Verminephrobacter eiseniae EF01-2: one gene and its partner. The protein of the gene in region 1 interacts with the protein of each later gene in a pairwise test. Links are inferred from orthologs where the notes say so. Each region holds a gene or a part of one and is shown in the gene's direction. Other genes may lie near its edges.

Region 1 (5,872 bases):
CGTGCGCTGGTTCCGCCCGGACGGGCAGGGTGGCTATGTCGAACGACTGCTGGGCGATCACCTGCCGTTCAAGGCCCGCTCCTATGCCACGCCGCAGTTTCTGATCGACGTGCCGGTGCTGCCCGGCAAGCACAGCTACTACCTGCGTCTGGCCAGTGCCGGGGCCTTCATGACGCCCATCGAGCTGTGGAGCCGCCAGGCTTTCCATGACAACGATCGCCTGTGGGCGGCCTACTACGGGATGTTCTACGGCATCCTGTGCATCATGGTGCTCTACAACGGCTGCATCTGGGCCTCCACGCGCGACCGCAGTTACTTCGTTTACTGCCTGTACCTGGCGGTGTTTTTCCTGATGAACTTTTCGTACAACGGCTTTGCGTTCCAGTATTTCTGGCCTGAGTCGCCCCGCTGGAGCAATTGGAGCCAGACGCATTGGATCTTCGCGTTCCAGGGGCTGGCGGTATTGTTCACGATGAATTTCCTGGAGTCGAAAACCCGCCTGCCGCGCATGCACCGGGTCTTGCAAGCCTTCCTGGTGGTGCTGGTCGGCAGTTGGATCGCGGTCACCGTCAGCGGCGATATCGTGGCCTACCACGCGGTGCCGATTTATTTTATTTTTGGCTGCGCGCCGCTGATTCTGGCCGCAGGCTTTCTGGCCTTGAGGCCCGGTTATCGGGCGGCGCGCTTTTTCGTGCTGGCCTTTGTCGCCAGCATCACCGGGAGTTTTTTCACGGCGCTGACCGTGAGCGGCCTGATTCCCTATACCTTTGCCAATTTCCACGCCTCCGAGTTCGGCCTGCTGGCGGACATGGTGCTGCTCTCGCAGGCCCTGGCCGATCGCGTCAAGCTGTTGAGCGAACAGCGCGATGCGGCCGAGTTGCGCGAAATCGAGCAAAAGATCGCCACCACGGCCTTGCTGAAACAGGCCAACGAAGACCTGGAGCGAATGGTGCTGGAGCGCACTTCGGAGCTGGCCAGGGCGCGCGACGAAGCCGAGCACTTTGCCCGCATCGACATGCTGACGGGCGTGGCCAATCGCCGTTACTTCGAGGAAGTCGCGACCATGGAATTTGCCCGGACGCAGCGTGGCCAGCAAGCCTTGTCGGTCATCCTGATCGATATCGATCTGTTCAAGCAGGTCAACGACCGCTATGGCCATGCGGCCGGTGATGCGGTGATCCGGGCCGTCGCCCGCCTGGCCAAGGAGTCGGTGCGGGAGTCCGATTTCGTGGCCCGCATCGGTGGCGAGGAGTTCTCCGTCCTGTTGCCCGGCATAGGGCAGGCGCCGGCCTTTGCCACCGCCGAGCGTTTGCGTGAGCGGATTGCCGCCTGTGTGGTCGAGCATGACGGACATTCGCTGGGCTTTACCGCCAGCTTTGGCGTCAGCGAGCAGGTTGCCGACGACCCCGGGTTCAGCAGCCTGTTGCGCCGGGCAGACCAGGCCCTGTACGCTGCCAAGCAGGCGGGGCGCAACCAGGTGGTGGTGCAGGCGCTCGAGTGGGGGTGAGTGCGCTGAAAAAACCGCAGGCCAGGCAGCGCCGGGCTTGGCACGGGGCACAGCGCCACAAGCCGGCGCTGTGCCACGCCGGCGCGGAGCGTGTCACAGGCCGGTGCGGATCGTGCCACGCGGGTCGGCGCGGAGCGTGCCACGCGGGTCGGCGCGGAGCGTGCCACGCGGGCCGGCGCGAGCGTGTCATGGGCCGGCGCGGAGCGCCGTGGGCCCTCACTCCGGCCAGCCGGGGCATTGCCGCAGGGCGCTGAGCAGCCGCTGGCCTGCGTCGTCCAGGGCGCCGTCGTTGTGCAGTTCGATCGGGACGCTGCCGCCGGGGGGCTGCAATTGCAGCGCCCTTTGCACACGCGACTCGACCATGGCGGCGCTCTCGCGCCCGCGCGCGAGCAGCCGCGCGCGCAGCACGGCCGGGCTGGCCGTGATGTGCACCGCCAGCAGATCGGGCCAGCGCGCCAGCGCATCGGCCAGATACGCGCGCGAACCGTTGACGAGCACCCACTGGCCAGCGGCCAGCGGCGCCAGTTGCGCATGGCGGATGCCATAGCCCAGTCCATTGGCTTGCCAGTGCAGCGCAAAGGCCTGGGCCTGGCGCAATGCCGCAAAGGTCTCGGGCGAAACGCTTTCGTGCTCCTCGGCGCCGGGCGTCGCGTTGCGGCTGATCGTGCGCCGGGCCCAGTGGATACGGCCCTGCGCGGCCGGTTGCTGCGCGCGCAGCCAAGCCAGCAGGCTGTCTTTGCCCGCGCCCGAAGGGCCCATGAAGTAGACCAGTCTGGCCGTCATCGCCCGAACTCCAGATGGTCGAGCAGCACGAAGTCTGCGCCTGCGGCGGGTTCGGCAAACAGCGCCAGGCTGCTCATGCGCAGCACCGGCAGATCGGCAAAGAACGCCTGCGCGGCGCCCTGCACCCGGGCCTGGGTCTGGCGCCCGACCTGCTGCAAATGGCCGGTCAGCGACAGGTGGAAGCGAAACTCCTCGAGCACGAACGGATAGCCCCAGCGCTGCAGCAGTTCATCCTGCCGGGGTGTCAGTGCGGCGCAGCGTCGGCGCGCCAGGTCGGCATCGGACAGCGGGGCGGCCAACGGCTGCAACTGCGTCACGCAAGCGGCTGCCACCCGTTCGATCGCGGCATTGGCGGCATGCGCGGGCGCAGGCACCAGCGCCAGAAAGTCGTCGATGCGCGCCACATGCAGCGGCGGCAGCGCAAAGGGCGCGAGGCTCTGGGCCACGGCCCGCACTGTCTGGTGCAGCGTGATCCAGTCGACGCCGGGCGCCAGCGCAAACGGCGCCTTGAGCGTGGCATGCCAGCCGTAGCGGCGCGGGGCAGCGGTCAGCCGGTACAGGTCTTGGGCGGCCACGCCCTCGATGGCCAGTTGCTGCATCGGTTGCAGCAAGGCCGCGCAGCGGCCCAGCCAATGGCTGCCGGCCAGCCAGCCCGTGCTGCCGGGGTGGGGGGCGAAATACACCGCATAGCGGTGCGCTGTGCCGGGCGCGCGGTTCGGGAGAGTCATCATCATGGGTGGGCCGGTGGCGCTGCGGGTTGTCATGAAACCTACACGAGCGCTTTTTAAGCTGGCGTGATCCGTTCATCGTTGGACGCTGCGAAGTTTCAGAGTAACACCCCCATGTTTCAAGCCTTTGACAATCCAGGCCCGGGCCGGCCCCTGGAGCGAGCGCACTGGATGGCACTGCTGGCCCGGGCGCCGCTCGATCTGCTCGAATCCGCATTGCACGAGCCTGCCCGCCAGCCGGTGCGCTGGCTGCGCTCGCCCGAGATCGGGCTGATGATGGTGCAGGGCCGTGTCGGCGGCACGGGCGAGCGCTTTCATCTGGGCGAAGTCACCGTGACCCGCTGCGCGCTGCGGGTGGGGCCGCAGATGGCACCGGCGACAGTCGGCGCGGCTTCGGCGACGGCAGACATGGCCCCGGCGACGGTCGGCGTGGCGTATATCCTGGGCCGCTCGCACCGCAAAGCGCAACTCGCGGCGCTGGCCGATGCGCTGCTGCAAGACCCGGCGCAGCAGCCCGCACTGGAGGCCCGCCTGCTGGAGCCGATTCGCCGCCATTTGCGCCATATGCTGGCCGCGCGGCAGGCGCGCGCGGCCAGCACCAAGGTGGACTTTTTCACCATGGCGCGCGAGAGCAGCCTGGAGAACGCGGAGGACGCGCAATGACCGCAAGCATCCTGTCCTCCCTGGGCGCGGGCTTTTCGAACCAGGCCCTGGGCAGCCAGGCCGTTTTTCGCGCAGTGCTGCAGGCGTTGGCGCACCCCGGGCGCAGCGTGGCCGTGCTGCATGACGCGCAAACGCCCGCCGTGGGCCAGCGCGCTTCGGCGGCGGTGCTGCTGGCCTTGCTCGACAGCGATTGCCGTCTGTGGCTGTCACCGCGCCTGGCGGCCAGCGATGCCGGCCCGTGGCTGCGCTTTCATACCGGCTGCACGCTGGTGAGCGAGCCTGGCCTGGCCGGGTTCGCCTGGGTGGCGCAAGGCGATGCGCTGCCGGCCTTGCGCAGCCTGGCGCAGGGCAGCGATAGCGACCCGGATCGATCGGCGACCTGCGTGGTCGATGTGGCGCTGGCGGGGGCCGGGGCAGTGGCGGTCCCGGCCGATGCCGGGACTTTGACTGCGCCGGCCGGTGCCGGGGCATTGCAAGCGCCGGCCGATGCCGGCGCGTGGCTGCTGACCGGCCCCGGTATCCGTGGCCAGGCGACATTGCCGCCTTGTGGCCTGGCGCATGATTTTGTGCCCCAGTGGCAGGCCAACCATGCGGCCTTTCCTTGCGGGGTCGATCTGCTGCTGGGTGGGGCGGCGCATATCGTGGGCCTGCCGCGCACCACGCGCATCGTCCGCACACCACACGACACCACCGAGGAGATCTGAGCATGTACGTTGCCGTCAAGGGCGGAGAAGCCGCCATCCGCAGCAGTTACCGGCGGCTGGCCGAGCAGCGCCGGGGCGATGCCGCGCAGCCGCCACTGTCGGTGTCACAGATCCGTGGGCAGCTCAAGCTGGCCGTGGACCGCGTGATGACCGAGGGTTCGGTGTACGACCCCGAACTGGCCGCGCTGGCGATCAAGCAGGCTGCCGGGGATCTGGTCGAAGCCATCTTCCTGCTGCGCGCCTACCGCGCCACGCTGCCGCGCCTGGGCAGCAGTTGCCCTGTCGATACCGCCCGCATGCTGCTGGACCGGCGCATCTCGGCCACCTTCAAAGACCTGCCCGGCGGCCAACTGCTGGGCCCCACTTACGACTACACGCAGCGCCTGCTGGACTTCACGCTGCTGGCGCAGAGCCAGGAGCCGTTGGCCGACCCGGTGGCGGACTGGGCGCCCGAGGCCCCCGGGCTGACACCTCCCCCGGCGCGCGTGGTGGAGCTGCTCAACCAGGAAGGGCTGATCGAAACCCGGCCCGTCCCCCCGGGCGACCCCGGCGCCACCGACCTGACGCGCGAGCCGCTGCGCTTTCCGGCAGACCGCGCCACGCGCTTGCAAAACCTGGCCCGTGGCGACGAGGGCTTTTTGCTGGCGATGGCCTATTCCACCCAGCGCGGTTATGCGCACTCGCACCCGTTCGTCGCCGAACTGCGCCTGGGCACGGTGGCGCTGGAGATTGCGCCCGAGGAACTGGGCTTTGTGATCTCCATCGGCGACATCGAGATCACCGAATGCGAGATGGTGAACCAGTTTGCCGGCAGCCAGAGTGAGCCGCCGCAGTTCACGCGCGGCTATGGCCTGGCCTTTGGCCACAGCGAGCGCAAGGCCCTGGCGATGAGCCTGGTGGACCGCGCGCTGCGCGCCGATGAACTGGGCGAGACGGTGCAATCGCCCGCGCAGATGCAGGAGTTCGTGCTGTCCCATAGCGACAGTCTGGAGGCGTCGGGCTTCGTGCAGCACCTGAAGCTGCCGCATTACGTGGACTTTCAGGCCGAGTTGGAACTGGTGCGCAAGATGCGCGCAGCGGCCCGATCCCCTGCCGGAGATGACAGATGAACACGCTGCCCTTGGCGACCGATGCACAGCCTGATGCACGGCTTGATGCACAGCCTGATGCACCATCCGTCGATGGCGGCTTCAACTTCGCCTATCTCGACGAGCGCAGCAAGCGCATGATCCGCCGCGCGATTCTCAAGGCCGTGGCGATTCCGGGCTACCAGGTGCCCTTTGGCTCGCGCGAGATGCCGCTACCCTATGGCTGGGGCACCGGCGGCATCCAGGTCACGGCCGCCATCATCGGGCCGCAGGACTGCCTGAAGGTGATCGACCAAGGCTCGGACGACACGGTCAACGCGGTCAATATCCGGCGCTTCTTCGAGCGCACCACGGCGGTGGCAACGACCACGCGCACGCGCATGGCCACGCTGATACAGA
Region 2 (5,862 bases), 2.1 Mb from region 1 along the record:
GGCGAGCAATTGCCGCGCTGCATCCAGGCCGGGGCCTTGCGGGCGGTCGATGCGCCGCACGAAGGGGCAGGTCAATACCGCCAGCGCATTGCCTTGCAACCCCAGCACCGGCATCGAGATGTCGACCACACCAAAAGCCTGCTGACTGTCGCCCTGCCAGTAGCCGAGCGCGCGGACGCGCTGCAAAAGAGGCTGCAACTGCGGCTCGGGCATGGGCCGCTCGCCATCGAGGGCGTCATGCTCTGCCAGCATCTGGGCGCGCCGCTGCTCGGATTGGAAGGCCAGCAGCACATGGCCCGAGCCGGTGTCCACCAGGCCCACCCGCACACCCAGGCGCAGGGTCAGCCCCCAATTGCCCGGGCCGTTGACCTGCGCCACCACGGTCACGTTGCCGCGGCTGTAAATGCCGAGATGGCAGGACTGCTCGGACGCCTTGGCGAAAGCCTCCATCGCCGGCAGGGCCTGCGCCACCAGGCGCTCGATGGGGGGATGGCGGTGGCCCAGCTCGAACAGCTTGAGACTGAGCGCATGGCGGTCGCCCTGCTGCGAGCGCGTCACGTAGTGCCGCGCGACCAGGCGCTCGAGCATCCGGTAAATCTCGCTCGGGCTGCGGCCCATGGCTTTGACGATCTCGGCGCGCGTCAGGCCATGCGGCTGCTCGGCGAGCAGTTCCAGAATGTCCAGTCCCTTGTCCAGGGCGGGGGCGCGATAGCGGTCGTTGGGATGGGCCATGGGGGGATGGGCGGGCCGTAGCCGGGCCAAACCTTAACAGAGCTTGCATCAGGGTAATCACGGATTGGCGAGCCGATTCCTGCCTCTTACATTAATTCTCCAATGAATAAATAATTCATATTTGAAGCAATCTGTAAGACTTGCTTGGCACCTGTTTGGCGTTCGTGAAGGACTTGTTCGTATGAGACTGCAAGGCAAAAGCATTTTGATCACTGCGGCCGGTCAGGGCATAGGCCGCGCCAGTGCGCTGGCCTGCGTGCGCGAGGGTGCGCAGGTGATCGCCACCGATATCGATGCGGCGCTGCTGGAGCGACTGGCCGCCGAGGCCAGCGGCTTGACGACGCAGTTGCTGGATGTGCGCGACAGCGCTGCCGTGACGGCGCTGGCGGCCCGGCTGCCGGCCCTGGATGGCCTGTTCAACTGCGCCGGTTTCGTGCACAACGGCAGCATCCTGGACTGCGATGAGGCGGCCTGGGACTTCAGCATGGATCTGAACGTCAAGGGCGCTTACCGCATGACGCGCGCTTTTCTTGCGGGCATGCTGGACAAGATGGCGCGCACGGGCAGCAGCGGCTCGATCCTGAACATGGCCTCGATGGCGTCGTCGATGAAGGGTTTCCCGAGGCGCTTCGTCTATGGCACCACCAAGGCGGCGGTCATTGGCATGACCAAGGCCATCGCCGCCGACTTCGTGCGCCAGGGTTTGCGCTGCAACGCTTTGTGCCCCGGCACCGTCGATACGCCTTCATTGCGCCAGCGCATCGCCAGCGCCGCCGATCCGGTGCAGGCGGAAAAAGATTTCATCGCGCGCCAGCCCATGGGGCGCTTGGCGACGGTCGATGACATCACGCCGCAGGTGGTGTATTTGCTCAGCGACGAATCGCGCTACGTCACGGGCCAGGCGGTTTCGGTCGATGGCGGCACGAGCATCTGACGCGCGACGACGCCATGGCCGCGCCACTGATCTCGATCTGCGGTTTGTCCAAAGCCTTTGCCGGTGTGCCGGCGTTGGACAAGGTGCAGTTCGAGTTGCAGCGCGGCGAAGTCCACGCGCTGATGGGCGAGAACGGGGCCGGCAAGTCCACCTTGATGAAGGTGCTGGCCGGGATCCATGCCCCCGACGAGGGCGAGATACTGGTCGCGGGCCGGGCCGTGGACATTCCGAGCCCGCGCGCCGCGCAAAGCCTGGGCATAGGCATCGTGCACCAGGAACTGAACCTGATGAACCATTTGACGGCGGCGCAGAACATCTTCATTGGCCGTGAGCCGCGCCATGCCCTGGGCCTGCTGCTCGACGAGCGCTCGCTCGATGCGCAGGCCGCAGCCATTTTCGAGCGCATGCGCCTGAAGCTGGACCCGCGCACCACCGTCGGCGACCTGACGGTGGCCAAGCAGCAGATGGTCGAAATCGCCAAGGCGCTGTCGTTTCAGTCCCGGGTGCTGATCATGGACGAGCCCACGGCCGCGCTGAACGACGAGGAGGTGGCCGATCTGTTTCGCATCATCGGCCAGCTCAAGGCCGAAGGCGTGGGCATCGTCTACATCTCGCACAAGATGGACGAGTTGCGGCAGATCGCCGACCGGGTGACGGTGCTGCGCGATGGCCGCTACATCGCCACCATGCCGATGGCCAGCACCAGCGTAGACACCATCGTCGGCATGATGGTCGGGCGCCCGCTGGAGGAGGTCGCAAGGCAGATTCCCGACAGCAGCGGCAACGAGGTCATGCTGGAGGTGCGCGGCCTGACGCGGGGCGCCGCCATCCAGGACGTGGGTTTCACGCTGCGCCGTGGCGAGATCCTCGGCTTTGCCGGGCTGATGGGGGCCGGCCGGACCGAGGTCGCGCGCGCCATCTTCGGGGCCGACCCGATAGACGCCGGCGAGATCCGGGTTCGGGGTCAGCGCGTGACCATCCGATCGCCCGAGCAGGCCGTTGCCCACGGTATCGGCTACCTGTCTGAAGACCGCAAGCATTTTGGTCTTGCGACGGGTATGGACGTGCAGAGCAACATCGCCATGTCGGCCATGCGCTCCTTTGTCAAACCGGGTTTCTTCCTGGACCGGGCGGCGCTGCGCAAGACGGCGCAGGACTATGTGCGCCAGCTCGGCATCAAGACCCCGTCGGTGGCGCAGCCGGTGCGGCTGCTGTCGGGTGGCAACCAGCAAAAGATCGTGATCGCCAAGTGGTTGCTGTGCGACTGCGACATCCTGTTCTTCGATGAGCCGACACGCGGCATCGACGTGGGGGCCAAAGCCGAAATCCACAAGCTGTTGCACGAACTGGCCGGACAGGGCAAGGCGATCGTGGTGATCTCGTCCGAACTGCCCGAGGTCCTGCGCCTGGCGCATCGGATCTTGGTGATGTGCGAAGGCCGGGTGACCGGCGAACTGACGCGGGCCCAAGCCTCCCAGCAAGCCATCATGGCGCTGGCCACCCGGCGCCAGGCCGCGCCGCGCCACGTCGTCCACTGATTTCCCGCAGACGATCCATGCAAAAGACTCTCAGCCCGCTGCCGACCGAAGGATGGACCAAAGCCCGGCTCTTTCGGCCCGAGATGCGCCAGAAACTGCTGGCCTTTGCCAGCCTGCTGGCACTGATGGCGTTCTTCAGCATGGCCTCGCGCAACTTCCTGCAAACCGACAATCTGGTGGCCATTTTGCAGGCGACTGCGGTCAACGGGGTGCTGGCGATTGCCTGCACCTTCGTGATCATCACCTCGGGCATCGATTTGTCGGTGGGCACGCTGATGACCTTTTGCGCCGTGATGACGGGCGTGGTGCTCACCCATCTGGGCTGGCCACTGCCGCTGGGCATTGCTGCGGCCATCCTCACCGGAGCGCTGTGCGGTCTCACCTCGGGGACCTTGATCGCGAAGCTGAAAATTCCGCCCTTCATTGCCACCCTGGGCATGATGATGCTGCTCAAGGGCTTGTCGCTGGTGATCTCCGGCACCAGGCCGATTTACTTCAACGACACCGAGGGCTTCAGCGCGATTTCGCAAGATTCGCTGATCGCCGCGCTGATTCCGGCGCTGCCGATCCCGAACGCGGTGCTGATCCTCTTCGTCGTTGCCGTGGCGGCGAGCCTGGTGCTGAACCGGACGATCCTGGGGCGCTACACCTTTGCGCTGGGCAGCAACGAGGAAGCCGTGCGTCTGTCGGGCGTGAATGTCGACTTCTGGAAGATCGTCGTGTACACGGTCAGTGGCGCCATCTGCGGCATCGCCGGTTTGCTGATTGCATCGCGCCTGAACTCGGCGCAACCGGCATTGGGCCAGGGCTACGAACTCGATGCGATTGCCGCCGTGGTCATCGGCGGCACCTCGCTGGCGGGCGGGACGGGCACCATCTTGGGCACCATCATCGGCGCCTTCATCATGAGCGTGCTGACCAATGGGCTGCGCATCCTGTCCGTGGCGCAGGAGTGGCAGACGGTGGTGACCGGCGTGATCATCATCCTGGCCGTCTACACCGACATCCTGCGGCGCCGAAGCCGCGCTGCGCGCTGACCCCGTTTTTCCACACCACCCAAAGGAGCGAGCATGTCCGGCAAACAACTATGGCGCATCACCCTGGGCATTGGCATTGCGCTGGGCGCGAGCCTGGCCGCCAGCGCCCAGCAGGTCTACATACCGCTGGTGTCCAAGGGCTTTCAGCACCAGTTCTGGCAATCCGTGAAGGCCGGGGCGGAGCAGGCGGGCAAGGACTTCGATGTCAAAGTCACGTTCGAGGGGCCAGAGTCGGAAGCGATGATCGACAAGCAGATCGACATGCTGGCCGCCGTTCTGGCCAAGAACCCGAAAGCGATCGGTCTGGCAGCGCTCGACAAAAAGGCCGTGGTCCCGTTGCTCAAAAAGGCCCAGGCCGCCAAGGTGCTGGTCGTGGCCTTCGACGCCAGTGTGGACAGCGACATCCCGGTGACCACGGCGAGCACCGACAACAGGGCTGCGGCCGCATTGGCGGCAGACAAAATGGCCGAGTTGATCGGCAAGAGCGGCGAGATCGCGTTGGTCGTGCATGACCAGACCAATAGCACCGGCATAGACCGCCGTGACGGCTTCGTCGAGCGCATCAAGACCAGCTACCCGGGCATCAAGATCGTCAGCATCCAGTACGGCGGCGGCGACCACCTCAAGTCCACCGAAATCACCAAGTCCATCCTGCAAGCCAACCCGAATCTGAAGGGCATCTTCGGCACCAATGAAGGCTCGGCCGTGGGCGTGATCAACGGCGTCAAAGAGATGAAGCGCAAGCTGGTGGTCATCGGCTACGACGCGGGCAAGCAGCAAAAGGATGCGATCAGGGCCGGCCTGATGGCCGGCGCCATCACGCAAAATCCGGTGGGCATCGGCTACAAGACCGTGGAGGCCGCCGTCAAGGCGCTCAAGGGCGAGAAGTTGCCCAAGGTGATCGACACCGGCTTTTACTGGTACGACAAGAACAATATCGACGACCCCAAGATCGCCGCCGTTTTGTACGATTGATCCTCATACGATCGATCCAGACCACCCCACCAGGAACCCTGCTGTGAAACTTCTCCGCTATGGCCCCAAGGGCATGGAAAAACCGGGCTTGCTCGACGCGCAAGGCCGGGTGCGCGACCTGTCGGCCGTGGTGCCCGACATCGCAGGCCAGACGCTGACGCCCGCCGGTCTGGCGCGCATCGCCCGGCTGGACGCGGCCTCATTGCCGCTGGTGCCCGGCGTCGCGCAGCAGGACCTGCGCCTGGGCGCCTGCGTGGGCCAGGTCGGCAAGTTCGTCTGCATCGGTCTGAACTACGCCGACCATGCCGCCGAATCGGGCCAACCCGTGCCGACCGAGCCGGTGGTCTTTGCCAAGTGGACCAGCGCCATCGTCGGGCCCGACGATGCGGTCGAGATTCCGCGCGGCAGCCAGCGCACCGACTGGGAGGTCGAACTCGGCGTGGTCATCGGCAAAGGCGGGCGCTATATCCCCGAGGCCGAGGCCATGGAGCATGTGGCCGGCTACTGCGTGGTCAACGATGTGTCCGAGCGCGAACTACAGCTCGAGCGCGGCGGCGGCCAGTGGGCCAAGGGCAAGGGCTGCGACACCTTCGGCCCCATCGGCCCCTGGCTCGTCACCGCCGACGAAGTGCCCGACCCGCAGGCG

Evidence for each region.
Region 2: the proteins of phnG (region 1) and VEIS_RS05355 interact in binary tests that used the Escherichia coli proteins (3 or more experiments, as listed by UniProt). The link is inferred for Verminephrobacter eiseniae EF01-2 from one-to-one orthologs.

What each region holds. Positions count from the first base shown.
Region 1 is NC_008786.1:3,305,993-3,311,864, forward strand. Bases 1,912-4,906 are described here. They hold phnG (phosphonate C-P lyase system protein PhnG), read left to right. Parts: upstream 1,912-3,132; coding sequence 3,133-3,681; downstream 3,682-4,906. Other genes in these bases: phnN (phosphonate metabolism protein/1,5-bisphosphokinase (PRPP-forming) PhnN), read right to left, coding at 1,912-2,290; VEIS_RS14385 (DUF1045 domain-containing protein), read right to left, coding at 2,287-3,021; phnH (phosphonate C-P lyase system protein PhnH), read left to right, coding at 3,678-4,385; VEIS_RS14400 (carbon-phosphorus lyase complex subunit PhnI), read left to right, coding at 4,388-4,906. Also shown: VEIS_RS14375 (sensor domain-containing diguanylate cyclase), read left to right, coding at 1-1,507; more of phnN, read right to left, coding at 1,724-1,911; more of VEIS_RS14400, read left to right, coding at 4,907-5,494; VEIS_RS14405 (alpha-D-ribose 1-methylphosphonate 5-phosphate C-P-lyase PhnJ), read left to right, coding at 5,491-5,872. UniProt on the Escherichia coli protein: Together with PhnH, PhnI and PhnL is required for the transfer of the ribose triphosphate moiety from ATP to methyl phosphonate.
Region 2 is NC_008786.1:1,210,174-1,216,035, reverse strand. The notes cover bases 958-3,942. They hold VEIS_RS05355 (sugar ABC transporter ATP-binding protein), read left to right. Parts: upstream 958-1,680; coding sequence 1,681-3,204; downstream 3,205-3,942. Other genes in these bases: VEIS_RS05350 (ABC transporter permease), read left to right, coding at 3,222-3,942; VEIS_RS05360 (SDR family oxidoreductase), read left to right, coding at 958-1,666. Outside these bases: VEIS_RS05365 (IclR family transcriptional regulator), read right to left, coding at 1-732; more of VEIS_RS05360, read left to right, coding at 914-957; more of VEIS_RS05350, read left to right, coding at 3,943-4,241; VEIS_RS05345 (ABC transporter substrate-binding protein), read left to right, coding at 4,275-5,216; VEIS_RS05340 (ureidoglycolate lyase), read left to right, coding at 5,260-5,862. UniProt on the Escherichia coli protein: Part of the ABC transporter complex RbsABC involved in ribose import. Responsible for energy coupling to the transport system.